Regions from separate parts of the Streptomyces griseus subsp. griseus genome, predicted to be linked through region 3. Evidence: riboswitches for the same ligand, from Rfam matches in the RefSeq annotation. Region 3 holds a riboswitch; each other region holds the start of a gene.
The links. A riboswitch is a leader RNA that binds a small molecule or an ion and turns the genes downstream of it on or off. The one in region 3 is predicted to bind cyclic di-AMP.
Positions count from the first base shown of each region.

Region 1: it holds a riboswitch for cyclic di-AMP, as region 3 does, so the genes downstream of both, D6270_RS12640 (transglycosylase family protein) here and D6270_RS30025 (M23 family metallopeptidase) in region 3, are expected to answer to the same signal.
Region 2: it holds a riboswitch for cyclic di-AMP, as region 3 does, so the genes downstream of both, D6270_RS21165 (C40 family peptidase) here and D6270_RS30025 (M23 family metallopeptidase) in region 3, are expected to answer to the same signal.

Region 1 covers NZ_CP032543.1:2,775,602-2,783,036, reverse strand. The annotation lists gene D6270_RS12650 (cytochrome P450 family protein) at 1-51, shown strand, start outside; partial or broken gene D6270_RS33805 (transglycosylase family protein) at 216-1,213, shown strand; cyclic di-AMP (ydaO/yuaA leader) riboswitch at 1,504-1,701, shown strand; gene D6270_RS12640 (transglycosylase family protein) at 1,707-2,423, shown strand; gene eno (phosphopyruvate hydratase) at 2,771-4,051, shown strand; gene D6270_RS12630 (FtsB family cell division protein) at 4,145-4,615, shown strand; gene D6270_RS12625 (DUF501 domain-containing protein) at 4,698-5,312, shown strand; gene D6270_RS12620 (Ppx/GppA phosphatase family protein) at 5,309-6,262, shown strand; gene D6270_RS12615 (arsenic resistance protein) at 6,339-7,337, shown strand.
Region 2 covers NZ_CP032543.1:4,661,965-4,669,399, reverse strand. The annotation lists gene D6270_RS21180 (lipase family alpha/beta hydrolase) at 1-536, shown strand, start outside; gene D6270_RS21175 (peptidoglycan DD-metalloendopeptidase family protein) at 743-2,395, shown strand; partial or broken gene pcrA (DNA helicase PcrA) at 2,480-4,920, opposite strand; cyclic di-AMP (ydaO/yuaA leader) riboswitch at 5,180-5,346, shown strand; gene D6270_RS21165 (C40 family peptidase) at 5,345-6,556, shown strand; gene D6270_RS21160 (hypothetical protein) at 6,637-6,990, opposite strand; gene D6270_RS21155 (C40 family peptidase) at 7,256-7,435, shown strand, end outside.
Region 3 covers NZ_CP032543.1:6,694,545-6,701,979, forward strand. The annotation lists gene hpnH (adenosyl-hopene transferase HpnH) at 1-408, shown strand, start outside; gene D6270_RS30010 (aspartate aminotransferase family protein) at 490-1,887, shown strand; gene D6270_RS30015 (helix-turn-helix domain-containing protein) at 1,946-2,554, shown strand; gene D6270_RS33460 (DUF6126 family protein) at 2,598-2,774, shown strand; gene D6270_RS30020 (tyrosine-protein phosphatase) at 2,779-3,591, opposite strand; cyclic di-AMP (ydaO/yuaA leader) riboswitch at 4,003-4,163, shown strand; gene D6270_RS30025 (M23 family metallopeptidase) at 4,167-5,150, shown strand; gene D6270_RS30030 (SGNH/GDSL hydrolase family protein) at 5,313-6,140, shown strand; gene D6270_RS30035 (STM4011 family radical SAM protein) at 6,144-7,061, opposite strand; gene D6270_RS30040 (STM4012 family radical SAM protein) at 7,069-7,435, opposite strand, start outside.

The DNA.
Region 1 (7,435 bases), 3.9 Mb from region 3:
TTCGAGCCGGGGCGACGCCTCCAGGAAAGTGACACGCTGTCACCTCTGTGACTTTCACGTGATCTGCGCTGCATCGACTTGTGACATGCGTTCGAGTCCCGCTAGGTTCACGGTTCGACACGTCGGCCACCGTTCACCGTTGGCCCGTCCGTCACTTGTGCAACAGCTTCATGCTCCTCAGTTCCTGCTTGTCAGTCGCACGGAAGGCAAACCCCATGGGCTCCGCGAACGGCAGACACCGCCGCCCTCGTCAGGCACCCGCCATCGTCGTCGCCGCGGGCGTGACCGGCTCGGCCATCGCCATCCCGCTCCTCGGCGCGGCAGGCGCACACGCGGCCGACGCCACCACCTGGGACCGGGTCGCGGAGTGCGAGAGCGGCGGCATGTGGAGTGCCGACCTCGGCAACGGCTACTACGGCGGGCTCCAGTTCTCGCAGGAGACATGGTCGGCGTACGGCGGTACCGCCTTCGCCGAGCGGGCCGACCTCGCCAGCCGTGCCCAGCAGATATCCGTCGCCGAGAAGGTCCTGGACGACAAGGGCCCGCAGGCCTGGCCGAGCTGCGCGGTGATCTCCGGCCTGGCGGTGGACGGCAGCCTCCCCGGTGTCGACCCCGGTACCACGCCCTCCGCCGACCCCACCGAGGACCCGACGACCGCCCCGGCGGACGAAGCGGATGAAAAGGGCGAGAGCGGCACTTCCGACAAGGCGGGCAAGGGCGAGAAGGGGGGCGGCGACGCCCTCGACCCCTCGGCGAAGCCTTCCGCGAAGCCCTCCACCGGGAAGGCCGGGGAGACCGGCAAGACCGGCGGGACCGGAAACGTCGAGTCCCCCGACGCCTCGCAGCCCTCCCAGGGCGCCGACCGCACCGGCGGCAAGCACCGGGGCGCCCCGGCCCCCGAGGAGACCGGCGCGGTGGACCAGGGGACGGCCCCCGCGAGTCCGGCCGGCACGCCTCGCGGGGCGAGGGTGACGCACGGGACGGCGGCGCGGTCGCCGACGGCGGCTACACCGTGCAGCCCGGGGACAACCTCTGGGCGATTGCTGACGCACAGAAACTTCCCCAGGGCTGGACCGGTCTGTACGAGGCCAACAAGGATCTCCTGGGCTCCGACCCGGACCTGATCCTGCCCGGGCAGAGCCTGGATCTGGGGCTGGACCAGGCCGGTCAGGCGGGTGCCGAGCAGGGCGCCGAGGTGCCTGCCGCCAACTGATCGAATTCGGGAAAACACCCCAAAATCGCGGGTAGTTCAGAGGCCTATGTCCACTTATGCGTAAGTGAGACATGGGTCTCTTTGCTTCAACTGGCGTGTTGCGTCCGCCCGCTCGGCGCAGATCCCCTCCGACCTGCGGAAACGGTCCATCAGGGTGGGCAAGTAAGCGCCGATTGGGCCATTATGTCCATCTTTGAATGTCGGGGTTGCCTGTGTTTACGGTCGGAACCGCTCGCACCGCGGGCCCCGTCGACCGTCACGCCGAATCCTGCCGTCGGTCGAAGGGAACAGACGCGTAAGCGCCGTAGGCAGGAGCGGGGGACCCAGGTAGGCCGCCGGGTCCGTACGGCCCCTTCGGAGGACAGCTCCTTCGAAGCCGGGGACGTACGGGAACGGCTTGGGGTGAAGTCGTGCGCAAGGTCGCGCGACCGGGCAACTCATCAGCCCGAACCCGACAGCTCACCTCGTAGGCGTCGGTGAGGAGATCCGTTCCATGCTGCTGAACAGCAAGGCCAAGCACCGCCGCCCCTCGAAGACCGTCCGTTTCGCCACCCTCGCGAGCATCACCGGTGCAGCCGTCGCCGTCCCGCTGATGGGCGCGACCAACGCTTCCGCCGCCTCCGTCTCGACCTGGGACGCCGTCGCCCAGTGCGAGTCCGGCGGCAACTGGTCCATCAACACCGGCAACGGCTACTACGGCGGACTGCAGTTCTCGCAGTCCAGCTGGGCCGCCGCCGGCGGTACGCAGTACGCCTCCCGCGCCGACCTGGCCTCCAAGGACCAGCAGATCGCCACCGCCGAGAAGCTCCTCGCCCTGCAGGGCCCGGGTGCCTGGGCGTGCGCCGGCGCCGGCGGCCTCACCAACGACGGTGTGGACCCGGGCGTGAACACCGGCTCCGGCCAGTCGCAGAGCAAGCCGCAGCAGGCGCAGCCCGAGCGCAAGGCCGAGCAGCCCACCACGCGCAGCGAGCAGCGCACCGCCCCGGCCGCCCCCAAGGCCGAGAGCTCCAAGAAGACCGTCACCACCCCGACCGGTGAGAAGGTCAAGAAGGGCGACGGCGAGTACAAGGTGAAGTCCGGCGACACCCTGAGCAAGATCGCTCAGAAGGAGGGTGTCAAGGGCGGCTGGAGCAAGCTCTTCAACCTCAACGACGACATCGTCGAGGACGCCGACCTGATCTTCCCGGGTCAGCAGCTCCACCTGAAGTAACAGCCGTCTCTCCTCCCCGGAGGGAGGGGGTCCGGCGGCACCCTCCCTCGCACGGCTCCCCGGCCCGGCGCGCTACTCCCCCCGTGCGCGTCGGGCCGGGGTCTTTCGGTGCGAGGGGCGCCGGCGGGCGGGCCGATCCGTTCACTTCTTGTCGGCAGCGCGCCGCCACTGCTTGTTACTACCCAGTAGATTTCTAGAGATTTGTCCCGTGATGCTGGTCCTTGGGTCCTTTTTCGTCCCAGGAGACGGGCGGTCGGCCGACTGACGCGGCCAGGCCGGTTAGGCTCGTGTCGCAAGGCCACAGTGACCCTGCACAACCAGCGTCATATCCCAGAAGGAGATGCCTCGTGCCGTCCATCGACGTCGTCGTAGCCAGGGAAATCCTCGACTCCCGGGGCAACCCCACGGTCGAGGTCGAGGTCGGCCTCGACGACGGCAGCACGGGCCGTGCTGCCGTTCCGTCCGGCGCCTCCACCGGTGCGTTCGAGGCCATCGAGCTTCGCGACGGTGACCCCAACCGCTACATGGGCAAGGGTGTCGAGAAGGCCGTCCTCGCCGTCATCGAGCAGATCGGCCCGGAGCTCGTCGGGTACGACGCCACCGAGCAGCGCCTCATCGACCAGGCGATGTTCGACCTGGACGCCACCGAGAACAAGGCCTCGCTCGGCGCGAACGCCATCCTCGGTGTCTCGCTCGCCGTCGCGCACGCCGCCTCCGAGGCGTCCGACCTGCCGCTCTTCCGCTACCTCGGCGGCCCGAACGCGCACCTGCTGCCCGTTCCGATGATGAACATCCTGAACGGCGGCTCGCACGCCGACTCCAACGTGGACATCCAGGAGTTCATGATCGCGCCGATCGGCGCGGAGTCCTTCTCCGAGGCCCTGCGCTGGGGCGCGGAGGTCTACCACACGCTGAAGAAGGTCCTCAAGACCAAGGGCCTGTCCACCGGCCTCGGCGACGAGGGCGGCTTCGCCCCGAACCTGGAGTCCAACCGCGCCGCCCTGGACCTCATCGTCGAGGCTATCAAGGAGGCCGGTTACGTCCCGGGCCGCGACATCGCGCTCGCCCTCGACGTCGCCGCCTCCGAGTTCTACAAGGACGGCGTCTACGAGTTCGAGGGCAAGTCCCGCTCGGCCGCCGAGATGACCGAGTACTACGAGGAGCTCGTCTCCGCCTACCCGCTGGTCTCCATCGAGGACCCGCTGTACGAGGACGACTGGGCCGGCTGGAAGGTCATCACCGACCGGCTGGGCGCCAAGGTCCAGATCGTCGGCGACGACCTCTTCGTCACCAACCCGGAGCGCCTGGCCCGCGGTATCGAGGAGGGCTCCGCCAACGCCCTGCTCGTCAAGGTCAACCAGATCGGTTCGCTGACCGAGACCCTGGACGCCGTGGAGCTGGCCCAGCGCAACGGCTTCAAGTGCATGATGTCGCACCGCTCCGGCGAGACCGAGGACGTCACCATCGCCGACCTCGCCGTCGCCGTGAACTGTGGCCAGATCAAGACCGGCGCCCCGGCCCGCTCGGACCGCGTCGCCAAGTACAACCAGCTGCTGCGTATCGAGGAGATCCTCGACGACGCCGCGGTGTACGCGGGCCGCTCCGCATTCCCGCGCTTCAAGGGCTGACCCGCAGTCGTAGGACGGTAGCCTCCGCCCGTCCCCGCACCCGGTCCCGTACCGTGTGCGGGGACGGACGTGCGTAACGGGGAGGCGGGAGACATGGCCGGGAAGGACCGGGACAGGTTCTCCACCGCGACCAGGCTGCGGCTGCTCGGCGAGCAGACCGCGGCCCGCGTGTACCGATCCCAGAACCGCCGTCAGGCGCGCCGCTCCCGGCTCACCGGCCGGGCCGCGTTCCTGGCGCTGGTGGTCTGCTCCCTGGTGGTCGCGCTGGCCTACCCGATGCGTCAGTACGTCTCCCAGCGCGACGAGATCGCCGAGCAGGAGCGGCTCTCGCGCCAGGCGGAGCAGCGCACCGAGGAGCTGCGGGACGAGAAGGCGCGGCTCCAGGACGACGCGTACATCATGCGTCTGGCCCGCCAGCACCTCCACTACGTACTCCCCGGGGAGACCGGCTACACCGTGGCCGACCCCGAAGCGGCGCAGGACCGCCGAGGGGATCAGGGCGCGAGCCACCGCCCCTGGCACTCCAACGTCTGGGACGGCGTGGACGGCGCCGACCGCGACTGACGCCCCCTCGCCCACGATCCTCCCCTCCCACGACCCTTCCCTTCTTCCCTCCGACGAGCTTCCGAGCAGAACCAAGGCAGGCATGGAAACGCCCCCTCCGCAGACCGAGTCCACCAAGCCCACCGACGCGGACATCGCCGCGTTCGAGCAGCAGCTCGGCCGCCCGCCGCGCGGCCTGCGCGCCATCGCGCACCGCTGCCCGTGCGGCAACCCGGACGTGGTGGAGACCCAGCCCCGTCTGGAGGACGGCACGCCGTTCCCGACGACGTACTACCTGACCTGCCCCCGGGCGGCCTCGGCGATCGGCACGCTGGAGGCGAACGGGGTCATGAAGGAGATGACGGCCCGTCTGGAGACCGACCCGGAGCTGGCCGCCGCCTACCGGGCCGCGCACGAGAACTACATCACCCGCCGCGACGCCATCGAGGTCCTGGAGGGCTTCCCGAGCGCCGGCGGCATGCCGGACCGGGTGAAGTGCCTGCACGTCCTGGTCGGCCACTCGCTGGCCGCCGGGCCCGGGGTGAACCCGCTGGGCGACGAGGCCATCGCGATGCTGCCGGAGTGGTGGGCCAAGGGCGCGTGCGTCACGCCGTGCACACCGCCGGCCAAAGGCGACGGCTGGACGGTGGAGGAGGGGGACGGCGGCCACTTCGCCTTCCGCCCGGCCGACGGCTCCACCGAAGGGCAGGGCGCATGACCAGGGTCGCCGCCGTCGACTGCGGCACGAACTCCATCCGGCTCCTCGTCGCCGACGCGGACCCCGCCACCGGCTCCTTCGCCGAGCTGGACCGGCGGATGACGATCGTCCGTCTCGGCCAGGACGTCGACAAGACGGGCCGGCTCGCCCCCGAGGCGCTGGAGCGCACTTTCGCGGCCTGCCGCGAGTACGCCGGGGTGATCGAGGAGCTGGGCGCCGAACGGGTCCGCTTCGTGGCCACCTCCGCCTCCCGCGACGCCGAGAACAGCGAGGAGTTCGTCTCCGGCGTCCGGGACATCCTGGGTGTGGAGCCGGAGGTGATCACCGGCGACCAGGAGGCGCAGCTCTCCTTCGACGGCGCCACCAAGGAGCTGACCGGCGGCGACCAGCTGGCGAAGCCGTACCTGGTCGTGGACATCGGCGGCGGCTCCACCGAGTTCGTGCTCGGCTCGGACGAGGTCGAGGCGGCCCGCTCCGTGGACATCGGCTGCGTACGGATGACCGAGCGTCATCTGACCGTGGACGGCGCCGTGGTGGACCCGCCCACCCACGAGCGGGTCGCCGCGGTCCGTGCGGACGTCGAGGCCGCCCTGGACGTGGCGGCCCAGGCCGTGCCGCTCACCGAGGCGGCCACGCTGGTCGGTCTGGCGGGCACGGTCACCACGATCGCGGGGATCGCGCTGGAGCTGACGGAGTACGACTCCGAGGCCATCCACCACTCCCGGGTCTCCCGAGGCCAGGTCCGCGCGATCACCGAGCACCTCCTCCAGGCCACCCACGAGGAGCGCGCCGCGATCCCCGTGATGCACCCGGGCCGCATCGACGTGATCGCTGCGGGCGCCCTCGTCCTGCTCGCCGTGATGGAGCGGACGGGCGCGCACGAGGTCGTCGTCAGCGAGCACGACATCCTGGACGGCATCGCCTGGAGTGCGGCAGAGGACCCTCGGTAACGCTCAGGGCGACCGGCCTCGACGGCTTCGACGGTCTCGCCCGCGGTGCCGCTCAACAGCCCAGGGGGCGTACGACATGACCGGCGACGCACCGCGCGGGGCCGTCGAGGTGATGGAGCACCACCAGGTGGCCGTCTATCTCGCCGCGATGGCCCTCGGCGCCCTCCTCGGCCTGGCGGCGCCCGCCGCCGGACCTGGGCTGGAGCAGCTGATCAACCCCGTCCTGGGCGCGCTGCTGTTCGTGACCTTCCTTCAGGTCCCGGCGGCCGAGCTGCTGCGCTCGTTGCGGGACGGGCGGTTCCTCTCCGCCGCGCTGGTGGTGAACTTCGCCGTCGTGCCGCTCGTGGTCGCCGCGCTGTTCACGTTCCTGCCGGACGACCGGGCGCTGCGCCTGGGTGTGCTGCTCGTGCTGCTCTGCCCCTGTGTCGACTACGTCATCGTCTTCAGCGGTCTCGCCGGGGGCTCGGCCCGCCGGCTGCTGGCCGTGACCCCGGTCCTGCTGGTCGCGCAGATGGTGCTGCTGCCGGTCTTCCTGTACGCGTTCCTGGGCTCGGGGCTTGCCGACATCGTGGAGGCCGGGCCGTTCCTGGAGGCGTTCGTCGTCCTGATCGTCATCCCGCTCGCGCTGGCGTGGGGGCTCCAGGCCTGGGCGGGGCGGCGGGAGAGCGGGCGGAAGGTGTCGGACGCGGCCACCACGACGATGGTCCCGCTGATGGCGGCGACCCTGTCGACCGTCGTCGCCTCCCAGGTGCCGAAGCTGGGCGGGAACCTCACCGACGTCGCCGCGGTCGTCCCCTTCTACGCCGGGTTCCTGGTGGTGATGGCCTTCGCGGGGAAGGCGGTGGCCCGGCTCTTCCGGCTGGACGTGCCCGGGGGGCGGGCGGTGGTCTTCAGTGGGGCGACGCGTAACTCACTGGTGGTGCTTCCGCTCGCGCTGTCCCTCCCCGACGCGTACGCGATCGCCGCCGTCGTGGTGGTCACGCAGACCCTCGTCGAGGTCGTCGGCATGGTGCTCTACGTGCGGGCCGTGCCCCGGCTGCTGCCCGCTCAGCCGCAGCGTCACCTGCACCTTTGAGCCCGTGGGCGGCCCCGGTCGGCCGCTCGGGGGACCCTTCCCGGGACACGCCGCGACGAAGTTCGTGAACTTCTTCACAAGGAATTCGGCCCTGTTGG
Region 2 (7,435 bases), 2.0 Mb from region 3:
ACTACTCGCCGTTCACCCGCGACCCGCGCACCGCCGCCGAGCTGCTCGGCCGCCATGTGGAGGAGCTCTGCGCCCGCACCGGGCAGCGTGAGGTCGACATCGTCGGGCACAGCCTCGGCGGCCTGATCGCCCGCTACTACGTGCAACGGCTGGGCGGCGACCGCCGGGTGCGCACCCTCGTCACGCTCGGCACCCCGCACGGCGGCACCGCCGTCGCCCCCGGGGCCGGCCTTCACCCCATCGTGCGGCAGATGCGCGGCGGGTCCACGCTGATCGAGGAGCTGCGCCGCCCCGCCCCCGGCTGCCGGACCAAGTTCGTCAGCTTCTGGAGCGAGCTGGACCAGATGATGGTCCCGGTCGACACGGCCTGCGTCGACCACCCCGACCTCGACGCCGCGAACGTGCGCGTCACCGGAATCGGGCATCTCGCGCTGCCGGTGCACCCGGCGGTCGCCACAGCGGTCCTCGACGCCCTGGAGTCACAGGAGGCCCGGGAGGGCACAGCGCCCTCAACCGGAACGACCACTGTCGCTTAAAATAGAACAACTCTCGAACATAGGGCCAAGCCTCTGCCTGCCGTCCACCGAAAGACGGCCGATTGCCCGTTTCCTGAGGACGCAAAACCTGCCGAAGATTGTCGTCCTCACATACTGCCGGGTACAGTCGCGGCCACTGCTTCCCCCATGGGACCCCCCTCACCGGGACCCAGAACAGTCCTGCTGCCGAGGCGAGAGAGAAGTTGGTGAACGACCAGCACCCCCACGCCGGGCCCGTCGGATACGACACCCGATCGACCGGCAGCTTCGACACCGACCCGCTCTTCGGTTCCCTCCCGGGTGGTTCCGACACCGCGGACTACGCGGCTTCCGGTTACGACACCTCTTATGGTGCCCAGACCGGCTCGTACGATTCCTCCGCCTGGGACACGGGCGCGCAGCAGACCGTCATGTACGACGCGTACGCCGCCCCGGCGGAGCACGCCGCCGCCCAGCAGTGGGACACCGGCGCGACGCCGGTCTGGCAGCAGCAGCCCGCCGAGCGGGACATGGCCGGCCAGTGGGCGACCACCGACACGGGCGCCTTCCCCACCGCCGGGTCCACCACGGCCGCGTACGGCACCGCGCCGTACGGGACGGGCACGTACGGGGCGGAGACGGGCACGTACGAGAGCGACGGTTACGACACCGGCGCGTACGCCACCGCCACGTACGACACGGGCAGCGCCTACGTGACCGACGGCTCGTACGGAACGGACCCCTACGGGACCGGCGCGTACGACACCACCGCCTATACCACCGGGGCGTACGACACCGGCGCGTACGACACGGGGACGTACGACACCGGCGCCTATGACGCGACCGCCTGGAACACCGGCGCCACGCCCGGGGACGCCGCGTACGAACCCGAACAGACGTCGCATCAGCTGTACGAACAGCAGACGCACGAAGAGGGCGGCACCGCCGAGTTCGCCGTCATCGGTTCCGAGCTCGGAACAGGTCACGACAGCGGCCTCGAAGCCGGCCAGGAGGCCGGTCACGACGAGGGCCTCGCCCCGCACCCGGAAGCCGCCACCGCGACGGACGACGGCGACACCTCCGGCCCCGCCCCGCTCTCCGTGGACCGCACCGTCGTCCGCACCCCCGGCCCGCGCAACCGGGCCCGCCGCCGCAGCCCCGCCAAGCGGTCCGCCCTCCTGACCGTCGCGGTCCCCTCCGCCTGCGTGATGAGCGTCGCCGGTATCGCGGCCGCCTCCGTCAGCGGGATCAGTGACGACGACAAGCAGGAGAAGACCACCTCGCTGGCCATCGCCGACCCGAGCACGGTCAAGCCGGTCGCCGCGAACAACAAGCTGGACAGCCAGCTGGAGCAGCTCTCCGAGGGCAGCGACGACTTCCGCCAGCGCGCGAGCCGCACCCAGGAGCGCATCGACCTGAAGCAGCGGCAGGTCGAGGAGAAGAAGAAGCGCGAGGAGGAGGCCGCACGCCGCGAGGCGCTGCGCCCCAAGTTCGTCCTGCCGGTCAAGCAGCACGGGCTCAGTGCGTACTACGGCCAGGCGGGTGTCAACTGGATGTCCGTGCACACGGGCATCGACTTCCCCGTCGGCTACGGCTCCCCGGTGATGGCCGCGACCGACGGCACCGTACGCACCCAGTACAACAGCGCCTACGGCAACATGGCGATCGTGACCATGGCCGACGGCACGGAGACCTGGTACTGCCACCTCAGCAGCACCAAGATCCGCTCCGGCCCGGTGAAGGCCGGCGACGTCATCGCGTACGCGGGCAGCTCCGGCAACTCCACCGGTCCGCACCTCCACTTCGAGGTCCGTCCCGGCGGCGGCGCGTCGGTGGACCCGCTGGCCTGGCTGCGCAGCCACGGCGTCGACCCGACCTGACCGCACAGCGACACGACGAGAGGGGCGGGACGGCTTCACCAGCCGTCCCGCCCCTCTCGCGTACCTCGCCCCGCGCTCTCCCGACTACAGCTTCTCGACCGGTGCGTACCGCAGGAGCAGCTTCTTCGGACGCTCGTCGCCGAAGTCCACCGTCGCCTTGGCCTGGTCGCCGAACCCCTCGACCGCCGTCACCGTGCCGAGCCCGAACTGGTCGTGCGTGACCCGGTCCCCGACCACCAGCGTGACCGTGGGCCTCTCCGTGCCGCGCCGGGTCGCGAAGCCCGAGGGGCCGGAGCGGGAGCGCGAGGAGGAGAGCGAGGACGTGATGCCCGAGGTGGGTCCGGCGGGGGCGGCCATCGGGCCCTTGCGCTTCCACTCCAGGTGCGCTTCCGGGATCTCCTCCAGGAACCGCGAGGGCGGGTTGTACGAGGGCTGGCCCCAGGCGCTGCGCATGGCGGCCCGGGTCAGATAGAGCCGCTCGCGGGCGCGGGTGATGCCGACGTACGCCAGCCGGCGCTCCTCCTCCAGCTCCTTGGTCTGGCCGAGGGCCCGCATGTGCGGGAAGACGCCGTCCTCCATGCCGGTGAGGAAGACGACCGGGAACTCCAGGCCCTTCGCCGTGTGCAGGGTCATCAGCGTGATGACGCCGGATCCGTCCTCGTCCTCGTCGGGGATCTGGTCCGAGTCGGCGACCAGCGCGACCTTCTCCAGGAACTCCGCGAGCGTGCCGGTGCCCTCCTCGTCCCCGCGCTCCTGCTCGAACTCCAGGGCCACGGCGGCGAGTTCCTGGAGGTTCTCGATACGGGTCTCGTCCTGCGGGTCCGTGGATGCCTGGAGCTCGGCGAGATAGCCCGTGCGCTCCAGCACCGCTTCCAGCACGACGGCGGGTCCGGCGCCGGACTCGACGATCGTCCGCAGCTCCTCCATCAGCGTGTTGAACCGCTTGACGGCGTTGGAGGAGCGGGCCGCCATGCCGTACGCCTCGTCGACGCGGCGCAGCGCCTGCGGGAAGGAGATCTTCTCGCGCAGTGACAGGGCGTCGATCATGGCCTCGGCGCGGTCGCCGATGCCGCGCTTGGGCACGTTGAGGATGCGGCGCAGCGGGACGGTGTCCTCGGGGTTGGCGAGGACGCGGAGGTAGGCCAGGACGTCCCGGACCTCCTTGCGCTCGTAGAAGCGCACGCCGCCGACGACCTTGTAGGGCAGGCCGACGCGGATGAAGATCTCCTCGAAGACACGGGACTGGGCGTTGGTCCGGTAGAAGACGGCGACGTCGCCCGCCTTGGCGTCGCCCTTGTCCGTCAGCCGGTCGATCTCGTCGGCGACGAACTGCGCCTCGTCGTGCTCGGTGTCGGCCACATAGCCGGTGATGCGGGCGCCGGAGCCGGCGTTGGTCCACAGGTTCTTGGGGCGGCGGCTCTCGTTGCGCTCGATGACCGCGTTGGCGGCGGAGAGGATCGTCTGCGTGGAGCGGTAGTTCTGCTCCAGCAGGATCGTCTTCGCGTCCGGGTAGTCCTCCTCGAACTGGAGGATGTTGCGGATGGTCGCGCCGCGGAAGGCGTAGATCGACTGGTCCGCGTCACCGACGACGCACAGCTCGGCGGGGGCGTCGGCGGCCTCTCCGGAGGGGCCGACCAGCTCACGTACCAGCGTGTACTGGGCGTGGTTGGTGTCCTGGTACTCGTCGACCAGGACGTGGCGGAAGCGGCGGCGGTAGTGCTCGGCGACGTCCGGGAAGGCCTGGAGGAGGTGGACCGTCGTCATGATGATGTCGTCGAAGTCCAGCGCGTTGGCCTCGCGCAGACGGGCCTGGTAGAGCGCGTACGCCTGGGCCAGGGTCTTCTCGAACCCGTCGGCGGCCTGTCCCGCGAAGGTCTCCTCGTCGATGAGCTCGTTCTTGAGGTTGGAGACCTTGGCGGTGAAGGACTTCGGCGGGTAGCGCTTGGGGTCCAGGTCCAGATCGCGGCAGACCAGGGCCATCAGCCGCTTGGAGTCGGCGGCGTCGTAGATCGAGAACGACGAGGTGAAGCCGAGCTTCTTCGACTCGCGGCGCAGGATGCGGACGCACGCGCTGTGGAAGGTCATGACCCACATCGCGTTGGCGCGCGGCCCACCAGCTGCTCCACGCGCTCCTTCATCTCGCCCGCGGCCTTGTTGGTGAAGGTGATCGCGAGGATCTGCCCCGGGTGCACCCCGCGCTCGGCCAGCAGATGGGCGATGCGGTGGGTCAGCACCCGGGTCTTGCCGGAGCCGGCCCCGGCGACGATGAGCAGCGGGGAGCCGGCGTGCACGACGGCGGCGCGCTGCTCGGTGTTCAGCCCGTCCAGCAGCGCCGCGGCGTCGATCACCGGGCGCGGGTGACCGTCCCGGTAATACCCGTCCCGGGGCGGCGGGGGCGCGTCGAAGACACCCTCGAAGAGACCCTCCGGCACCGCTTCGGGTGCGTGGTCCTCCGGGGGCGGCGGCGGGCCGTCCTCCGTGGACTGGAGGCCGGTCAGGAAACTGTCGTCAAAGAGGCTGCTCATCGCCATCCGAGTCTAGGGGGCCGCACCGACAACGTTCGGCCGAAGGCCACAAGCAGCCATCCGGCCCCGTACGCACGGAGAGCGGACTTTCACGTTCCGTGAAGGAGTGCCCGGTCGGAGGGGGTGCGGGGACCCCGATCCGAAAAGGTCACGAAAATGTATCGGGCATATCGCTCATCCTTCTTCCCAGCGGTGCCACGCGTTGGCTAGCGTGCTGGGTCAGGTGATCCGTTATCTCCCTGAGACGAACCGCGTCTCACGGTCACCTCTGCCGAATCCGTGCCGCCCTCCCGGCGGTTCGGAACCGGGGACCCACACGCACAACCGGGGTGAATCGGTCCGTACCCTCGCATCCGGACCGTAGGACAGCCTTCCGTTCCGTCCGAACCCGACAGCTAACCCGGTAGGCGGTCCACGGAAGGAGATGCCGGTCTTGGCATCGCATCGCAAGCCGCGCACGAAGGTGCGCACCACCCCCGCCGTCGGGTTCACGACGGCCGCGCTGGCCTCTGTGACGCTGCTCTCCACGCAGAGCGCGACCGCCGCCCCCGCCGAGCCGAAGCCGGCCATCGAGGACGTCCAGAAGAAGGTCGACGAGCTCTACCGCCAGGCGGGCAGCGCGACCCAGCAGTACAACCGGGCGAAGGCCGCCTCCACCGCCCAGCGCGCCAAGGTCGACACGCTGCTCTCCGATGTGGCGAAGCGGACCGAGAAGATCAACGAGGCCCGCCGGGAGCTGGGGTCCTACGCGGCCGCGCAGTACCGCACCGGCGGTATCGCGCCCACCGCGACCTTCTTCCTGGCGGACGACCCGCAGGCGTACTTCGACCAGAACCAGGTGATGAGCCGGTCGACGGAGCGGCAGCAGAAGGCCGTCGACGACTTCCGTGCGCAGCAGGCGGCGGCGTCGAAGAAGCGCGCGGAGGCCGTGAAGAGCCTGGAGTCGCTCACCGAGACGCAGACCACCCTGCGCTCCAGCAAGCAGAAGGTGCAGACGAAGCTCACCGAGGCCCGGTCCCTGCTCTCGAAGCTGACCGCCGAGGAGAAGGCGCGGCTGGCGGAGCTGGAGCGCAAGAAGGAGGCCGAGGCCAAGGAGAAGGCGGAGAAGCTGGCCCGCAGGCAGGCCGCCGAGGCCAAGGAGCGCGAGGCGGCGGAGAAGAGGGCCCGCGAGGAGGCCGCCAAGGAGTCGGGCGGGGACAGCGGTTCCGGTTCCGGCAGCGGTACGGGTACGGGTACGAGCCCGGGGTCCGGTACGGGTACGGGGACCGGGGCGGGCGGCAGCTACGCCACGAAGGCCGAGAAGGTGCTGGCCTTCGCCCGCGCCCAGATCGGCAAGCCGTACGTGTGGGGGGCCTCGGGCCCGTCCTCGTACGACTGCTCCGGGCTGACCCAGGCGGCCTGGCGGGAGGCGGGGGTGACGCTGCCCCGGACCACCTGGGACCAGGTGAAGGTGGGCACGCGGGTCGCCACGTCGGACCTCCAGCCCGGGGACCTGGTCTTCTTCTACGACGACATCAGCCACGTCGGCATCTACAAGGGCGACGGGATGATGATCCACGCCCCGAAGCCGGGGGCGAACGTCCGCGAGGAGTCGATCTACTACATGCCGATCTACGGCAGCGTGCGCCCGGCGTAGTGCCGCCGAGGGGGCGGTCGCGTCGCAGCGGCCGCCCCGGGGCCCTTCAGGTGCTCAGGCCCCCAGGTCCCTCAGGCCCCTCAGGTCCAGAGGGTGGCGATGAAGATGTTGGCGGCCGTCAGTCCGCCGACCGCCGCGAACGCGCCCTTCTCGACCTTCTCCTCGTCCCGCTTGACGTAGACGAGCGCGAGGATGACGACGAGGAGCGCCAGCTTCACGCCGATCTTGATGTTGTTGACGGCCTGGTCGTCGGCCTGGTTGAGCCCGACCAGGGCGACGCCGGTGACCAGCATGGTGAGCGCGCCGTGCAGCATGGCGGGAACGAAGCGCGCGGTGCCCGCGCCCATGGCCTTCATCTGGGTCAGGAAGCCGCCCAGCAGGGAGGCGATGCCGATGATGTGCAGGGCGACGAAGACGCCGATGAGTGCGTTCATGGCTCCGGAGCCTAGCCATGGCCAGAGCATCGCCGATCAGTGAGGCAAGCCTTTCTTCGGCCCTTCGCCGGAACTGTCCGCCCCGCGCCCGAACCTGCCGGAATGATCAGTTCCGACTCCACATCGCCGGTCGTCCGCCGACGAAGAAACGTCACATCCGGGCAATAGCTGTCATGGCGAACCTTTTCCGTGCGCCCGGATTAGCGTCCCTGGCGGACCTGTCGGCATCCCCCGGCGGGCAGCCGACAGGAAGGATGCCGCCCCCGTGGCCGCGCACCGGAAATCCGCTCACCGGAAACCCAAGCAGCGCCCCTTCACCGGCCCTGCTGCCCGCACCGCCGCCACCCTGGCGCTCGCCGGGGCAGCCACCGCCACCTCGGCCACCGGCGCCGGCGCCGCACCCGCCGAGCCCGCACCCACCGCCGCCCAGGTCCGGGCCAAGGTC
Region 3 (7,435 bases):
GAGAAGGCGCCCGACCAGGAGCACTTCCTCGGTGTCGACCAGACCCGTGAACTCTTCAAGAAGGCCTTCGCGGGCGGCAACCGGGCCCGCTGGCGGCTCAACCACTCGCCGCTCTTCCTGGACTTCCTGGAGGGCAAGGCCGACTTCCCGTGCACCGCTTGGGCGATCCCCAACTACTCGCTCTTCGGCTGGCAGCGTCCCTGCTACCTGATGAGCGACGGCTACGTACCGACGTACCGTCAGCTCATCGAGGAGACCGACTGGGAGAAGTACGGCCGGGGCAAGGACCCGCGCTGTGCCAACTGCATGGCGCACTGCGGCTACGAACCCACGGCCGTCCTCGCCACCATGGGGTCGCTGAAGGAGTCCCTGCGCGCGGCGCGGGAGACCATCAGCAGCAACCGGTGACGTCGTGACGGTGAGGGGGCCGGGCGACCGGCCCCCTCACCGCACGTACCGACCCACGGAACGCACGGAGGAGAGCGGGCGATGACGGACGGCGGGCCCCAGGGCTTCGACCTGGGACGGCTCCTGGCGGAGCGCGGGGCCGAGCGGTACGAGCTGCACGCGCGCCATCTCAACCACCAGCTGCCGCGCATGCTGCACACCATCGGCTTCGACAAGGTCTACGAGCGGGCCGAGGGCGCGTACTTCTGGGACGCGGAGGGCAACGACTACCTCGACATGCTGGCCGGGTTCGGTGTGATGGGCATCGGCCGGCACCACCCGGTCGTCCGCCAGGCCCTGCACGACGTCCTCGACGCCCAGCTCGCCGACCTCACCCGCTTCGACTGCCAGCCGCTGCCCGGGCTGCTCGCCGAGAAGCTGCTCGGCCACAGCCCGCACCTGGACCGCGTCTTCTTCGGGAACAGCGGTACGGAGGCGGTCGAGACGGCACTGAAGTTCGCCCGGTACGCCACCGGGAAACCGCGCGTCCTCTACTGCGACCACGCCTTCCACGGGCTGACCACCGGCTCGCTCTCCGTCAACGGAGAGAGCGGCTTCCGGGACGGCTTCGCCCCGCTGCTGCCCGACACCCCGATCGCGCTCGGTGACCTGGACGCGCTGCGCCGGGAGCTGAAGCGCGGGGACGTGGCTGCCCTGGTCGTGGAGCCGATCCAGGGCAAAGGCGTGCACGCCGCGCCGCCCGGCTTCCTGCGGGAGGCGCAGGAGCTGCTGCACCGGCACAAGGCGCTCCTGATCGCCGACGAGGTGCAGACGGGGCTCGGCAGGACCGGTGACTTCTACGCGTACCAGCACGAGGACGGTGTCGAACCCGACCTGGTCTGTGTGGCCAAGGCGCTCTCCGGCGGCTATGTGCCGGTCGGCGCGACGCTCGGCAAGGAGTGGATCTTCCGCAAGGTCTACTCCTCGATGGACCGGGTCCTCGTCCACTCCGCCAGCTTCGGCTCCAACGCCCAGGCCATGGCGGCGGGGCTCGCGGTGCTCACGGTGATGGAGGACGAGGAGATCGTCGCGGGCGCCCGGCGCACCGGTGATCTGCTGCGGGAGCGGCTCGCCGCCCTGGTGGACCGCTACGAGCTGCTGCACGAGGTGCGCGGGCGCGGGCTGATGATCGGCATCGAGTTCGGCCGCCCCACCTCGCTGAAGCTCCGCGGCCGCTGGACCATGCTCCAGGCGGCCCGCAAGGGACTCTTCGCCCAGATGGTCGTGGTGCCGCTGCTCCGGAAGCACCGCATCCTCACCCAGGTCTCCGGCGACCACCTGGAAGTGATCAAGCTGATCCCGCCGCTGACCATCGGGGAGGCGGAGGTGGAGCGCTTCGTAGCGGCCTTCACCGAGGTCATGGACGACGCGCACAGCGGTGGCGGCCTGATGTGGGACTTCGGCCGGACCCTGGTCAAGCAGGCCATGGCCAACCGCTGAGTATTGCCTCTGAGGCAATCCATTTGCCTGGGAGGAAAGTTCCTGGCCCAATGGAACCATGAAACCACCGGACGAAGGGGCGGCCGAGGAGCTCCCCGGCGTCGCACCCCGACTGCGCGACCTGCGCCGAGGCCGCGGCTTCACCCTGGAGACCGCCGCCCAGCGGGCCGGACTCTCCCCGGCCCACCTCTCCCGGCTGGAGACCGGCCGCAGACAGCCCTCGCTGCCGATGCTGCTGGGCCTGGCCCGCGTCTACGGTACGACGGTCTCCGAGCTGCTCGGCGAGAAGCCGCCCGAGCGGGAGGCGGTCATCCGGGGCGGCGCCTTCGAGGGCGCCGAGGCCGACGGCTGGATGTACCGCCGGGCGGGCGGCTCCGGCCGCGCCATGCAGGCGCTGCGGGTCCGGGTCCCGTACGGCGCCCAGGGTGATCTGGTCCGCGTGCACCCCGGCGAGGAGTGGCTGTACCTCCTGGGCGGGCGGCTGCGGGTCGCGCTGGGGGAGACCGTGCACGATCTGGACCCGGGCGACAGCGCCCACTTCGACTCGCTCACCCCGCACCGCATCGCGGCCCTGGACCGGGGCGGGGCGGAGCTGCTCTTCGTCCACTCCCTGCTGCAGAGCCCCGCGGCCGAGCTCTGTCTCGGCAACGCACTCCACGCGCGCTGACCCCTTCGTCCCACCGGCCGCGAGGCCGGCAGAGAGGACCGTCATGTCCGATTCCGAGCACTACGACCCGCTCACCCCGAGGCGCCCGAAGGCGGCGAAGGACACGCAGGAGCGCCGGATGCCGCGCGGTCTGGTGATCCGGCTCTTCGCCTACCTGGTGGTCGGCCACGTGATCGCGGCCTTCCTCTACCTGCTCTTCGCGGTGGCGGGCGCCAAGTAGACCGTCAGCCCTGGTCGAGGAGGCGTTCGCGCAGCCGTTCCCGGGTCTGGGGCGAGAGGCCCAGCCCCTCCGTCAGATAGCGGTCGGTCGTGCCCCAGGTCTCGTCGATGGCGGCGTACGCCGCCGCGAGGTAGGAGGACTGCGCCCCGAAGAGCGGGTTGAGCAGCTCCATCACCTCGGCGGACATCCCTACCTCGGACATGTCCGTGCGCTTCACCTTGTACCGGCGGTGGGGGTCGTTGGACTTGAGGTAGTCCGCCTCGATCGCCTCGCGCTCCACGCCGACGGCGAGCAGCGAGACCGCGATGGACAGACCGGCCCGGTCCTTGCCCGCCGCGCAGTGCATCAGGGCGGGCACGCTGTCCTCGGCCAGGGCGTGCAGCACCCGGCTGTGCTCGGCGGTGCGGTCCACGATGGTCGACCGGTACATGGTGATCATGCGCTCGGTGCCCTTGCCGTCGGCGAGGATGGAGCGCAGCTGCTCGATGTTTCCGTCGCGCACGAGCCGCCAGAACTCGGCTCCGTCGGCCGGGTCGGAGAGGGGAATGCTGACATTGCGGACACCGGCCAGCTCGATGTCGTATCCGTCGAGTCGGTGGTCGGCGGAGTTGCGGAAGTCGAAGACGGTGTGCAGCCCGAGCCCGCCGAGGAAGAGCGCGTCCTCGGCGGTGGCGTGCGCCAGGTGGCCGCTGCGGTAGAGCCTGCCGAAGGCCGTGCGCCGCCCGTCCGTGGTGGGGAGCCCGCCCACGTCGCGGAAGTTGCGGACTCCGGTCAGTGCGGTCTCGGTCGGCGGGACCTGCGGCACCTGCTGCGTCACGGTGGCTCCTGGAATCTCTGGCGTCGGCGCGGCTCTCCGGCGAGGGCGCTCCTGCGACGATACGACATCGGTGCACGGTGAAATCGGCGAACTGCTGACGGTGCGTCAGGTTTGGCGCCCACCCCATGTCCGTATTGATGTATTTCGTAGAACATGCCCCGATAATGGGGGAGATGAGATTTCGCAGGTGAGCGGGATCATATCCGTGACGGACCGTGGCTGCGGTGCCCGGGCGTTTTTCCGGGATCCGTACGGAAAGCCAAGATCCGTAATCCACGGAGTGTGACGGGAAATCCGAAGCGAAATGGAATCGATGTTTCCGGCGTGCAACCGACGGCTTGTTCCTGTCGTCCTGACTCGTTTACGGTCACCGTCAATCCGGACGGACCGCCTAATCCTGCCGCCGACCGGAATTCGCACCCACCCACTCACGTGTGGCAGGAGCGGGGGAACCAGGTAAGCCGCCGGCCCGGAGCGATCCGGACCGGCTCGGGGTGAAGTCGCCACCCGGCGACCGGGCATCTCCAGCCCGAACCCGACAGCTCACCTCGCAGGCGCCGGAGAGGAAATTCCCCATGCCCGCAAAGGGTAAGCACCGTCGTCCCAAGTCCGGCCCGATCCACCGCGGCGTCCTCGCCGCGGGCACCGGCGGCGCCGTACTCGCCCTCCCGCTGATCGGCGCCACCGGCGCCCACGCCGCGGAGAAGGCGGCCCCCGCAGTCAAGCCCGCCGCCGTGCAGAGCGCCCAGCAGGCCGCACCGCAGTCCGCGCCCACCACGGCGAAGAAGGCCGCCCCGAAGACGTACTCCGTCGTCTCCGGCGACTACCTCGCCAAGATCGCGGCAGAGCACCAGGTCAAGGGCGGCTGGCAGAAGCTCTACCAGGACAACCGCTCCACCGTCGGCGGGAACCCCAGCCTGATCTTCCCGGGCATGAAGCTGACCCTCGGCGCCAAGGCGCCCGGCTCCGCCGCGCCTTCGCAGGCCGAGAAGGCCGCCCCGGCGCCCAAGGCAGCCCCGAAGGCAGCCCCGAAGGCCGCCCCGAAGAAGGCCGAGCCGGCCCCCAAGGGTGACACCATCTCGGCCGACGAGTCCGACGCCGCAGCCCGGTCCGGCACCTCCGCCCGGACCGGCTCCTCGCAGTCCACCGGCTCCGGCTGGACCGCCCCGCTGGCCAACGCCAACGTCACCACCCAGTACCGCGCTTCCGGCTCCAGCTGGTCCAGCGGCTACCACACCGGCTCTGACTTCCAGGCCGCCTCCGGCACCCCCGTCAAGGCCATCGGCCCGGGCACCGTCGTCTCGGCCGGCTGGAGTGGCTCGTACGGCAACGAGGTCGTCATCAAGCACGAGGACGGCATGTACTCCCAGTACGCCCACCAGTCCTCGCTGAGCGTCTCCGCCGGCCAGACCGTCACCGGCGGCCAGCAGATCGGCCTCTCCGGCTCCACCGGCAACTCCACCGGACCGCACCTCCACTTCGAGGTCCGCACCGGCCCGGGCTACGGCTCGGACGTCGACCCGGTCGCCTACCTGCGGCAGCACGGCGTGTCCCTCTGACCCGAGGGCGCCAAGGAGTGATCGAGGGGCGGTGCGCTGCGGCGCACCGCCCCTCCGCTTATTCCGGGTTTACCAAAAACTGACCGGGTGGTCTATCTCACCACCCGTCAACCCTATATTACGGTCGCGTAGGTCACATTGAACGGTGCAGGATATGTGCTTGTGGCAGACGATTCGAGAACCCAGCAGCAGAACATCATCGGGTCGTACGCGGCGATCGGGGACAGTTTCACCGAAGGCGTCGGAGACCCCGGCCCCGACGGCACCTTCGTCGGCTGGGCGGACCGGTTCGCGGTTCTGCTCGCCGACCGGCTCCCGGCGACCGACGCGGCGACGAACCCGGACGAGACCCGGCACGGGAATTTCCGTTACGCCAATCTCGCCGTACGCGGACGCCTCCTCGACCAGATCGTCGAGGAGCAGATCCCGCGCGCCAAGGAGCTGGCCCCCGACCTGGTCAGCTTCTGTGCGGGCGGCAACGACATCATCCGGCCCGGCACCGACCCCGACGACCTCGCCGAGCGTTTCGAGCGGGCCGTCGCGGACCTCACGAACGCGGTCGGCACCGTCATGGTCACCACCGGCTTCGACACCCGGGGCGTCCCGGTCCTGCGCCATATGCGCGGCAAGATCGCCACGTACAACGTCCACCTGAGGGCCATCGCCGACCGCTACCAGTGCCCCGTACTCGACCTGTGGTCGCTGCGCTCGGTCCAGGACCGGCGCGCCTGGGACGCCGACCGGCTCCATCTCTCGCCCGAGGGCCACACCCGTGTCGCGCTGCGCGCCGCCCAGGTCCTCGGCCACGAGGTGCCCGCAGACCCGGACCAGCCCTGGCCGCCGCAGGCCCAGCGCCGCCCCTTCGACGAGCGGCGCGACAACATCCAGTGGGCCCGGGAGTACCTGGTGCCGTGGATCGGCCGGCGGCTTCGCGGCGAATCGTCCGGCGACCATGTCGAGGCGAAGCGGCCGGACCTGCTGCCGCTGTAGCGGTCAGGGCTCCAGCAGGGGAAGCGCACGCCGGAGCGGGCCCGTGGGGAGGGGCCCGGTCGGCGGCTTGCCCGCGCCGGCCCCGGCGGGTATCCGCTCCAGGACGCCGCCCGCGAACACGTCGTACAGCGGCAGTGTCTCCAGGTGCACATAGCCGATGTGACAGTCGCACACGGCGAGCGGACAGGCCCGGGGGCGCAGCGCCGCGCGGTAGCTGCCGTCGTAGAGGTTGCCCAGCTCCGCCTTGACGAAGTGGCAGCGGCGCACCGTGCCCTCACCGTCCACCGAGATCACCGATTCGCCCGTCCGGCAGGGCAGCCCCGCCGAGCGGTGCGGATGCCTGCTGTACGGGAAGAGCGGGTCCAGCTCCGTCCACCGCTCGGCCTCCGCGTCGGTGTACGTATGCCCCTCGGCGGCGTTCACCCAGAGGTAGACCTCGGCGGGCAGTGCGGCGCGCAGCCGCCGCGCCTCGTCGAGGTGCTCGTCGAACCCCACCACGCCCACGCTGAACCGGATCCCGCGCTCGGACAGCTCCCGGCAGCGGCCGAGGAACCGCTCGTACGGTGTCTGCCCCGGGTGGTACGTGCACCAGAGCGCGACCCGCTCCGGATCGGCGTCCGCGAGCCACGCGGTGCGGCCGCTGAGGTTCGTCTGGATGGCGACCCGGCCGATGTGCGGCAACTGGGAGAGCTCGGTCAGCGCGCGCCGGTACCAGGAGCGCACCAGGCCCTCGCCCCACGGCGTGAACAGCACGGAGAGCCGGTCACCGGTCTGCGCCGCCGCCCACGCCGTGAACCGCTCCAGCGCCTCCCGGTCGGAGGTCAACTGCGCCCGGCTGTCCCGCCGTTTGGCGAACGGGCAGTACGGACAGTCGTAGTCGCACGAGGCCAGCGGGCCCCGGTAGAGGATGGTCAGGTCCATGCCCCGCTCACTTCCGCTCGTACGCGGCCATCGCGGCCCGTACCCCGGGGGAGAACAGCGCCGGACCCAGCGCGTCCGAGTGGGCCAGCCCCAGCGGGGAGAGCCGCAGGAGACCCTCCGGTGCCCGGGTGTCCAGCCAGCCCCGGTCCGCGAACCGCTCCAGCTCGGCGGGGAAATCCTCGCGCGGGTCCGTGCCGAAGCGGGCGCGGTAGTCGGCCACGGGCAGACCGGCCGTCTGGAGCAGGGACTGGAGGAGGTGGCGCCTGCGGGCCTCGGCCACGTCGACGTGTCTGCCGACCTCGGCCCGGGAGAAGTCCTCGGCGGTGGTGAAGCGGTCGATGATGGAGCGGATCTCCCGCATGTCGACGGCGTAG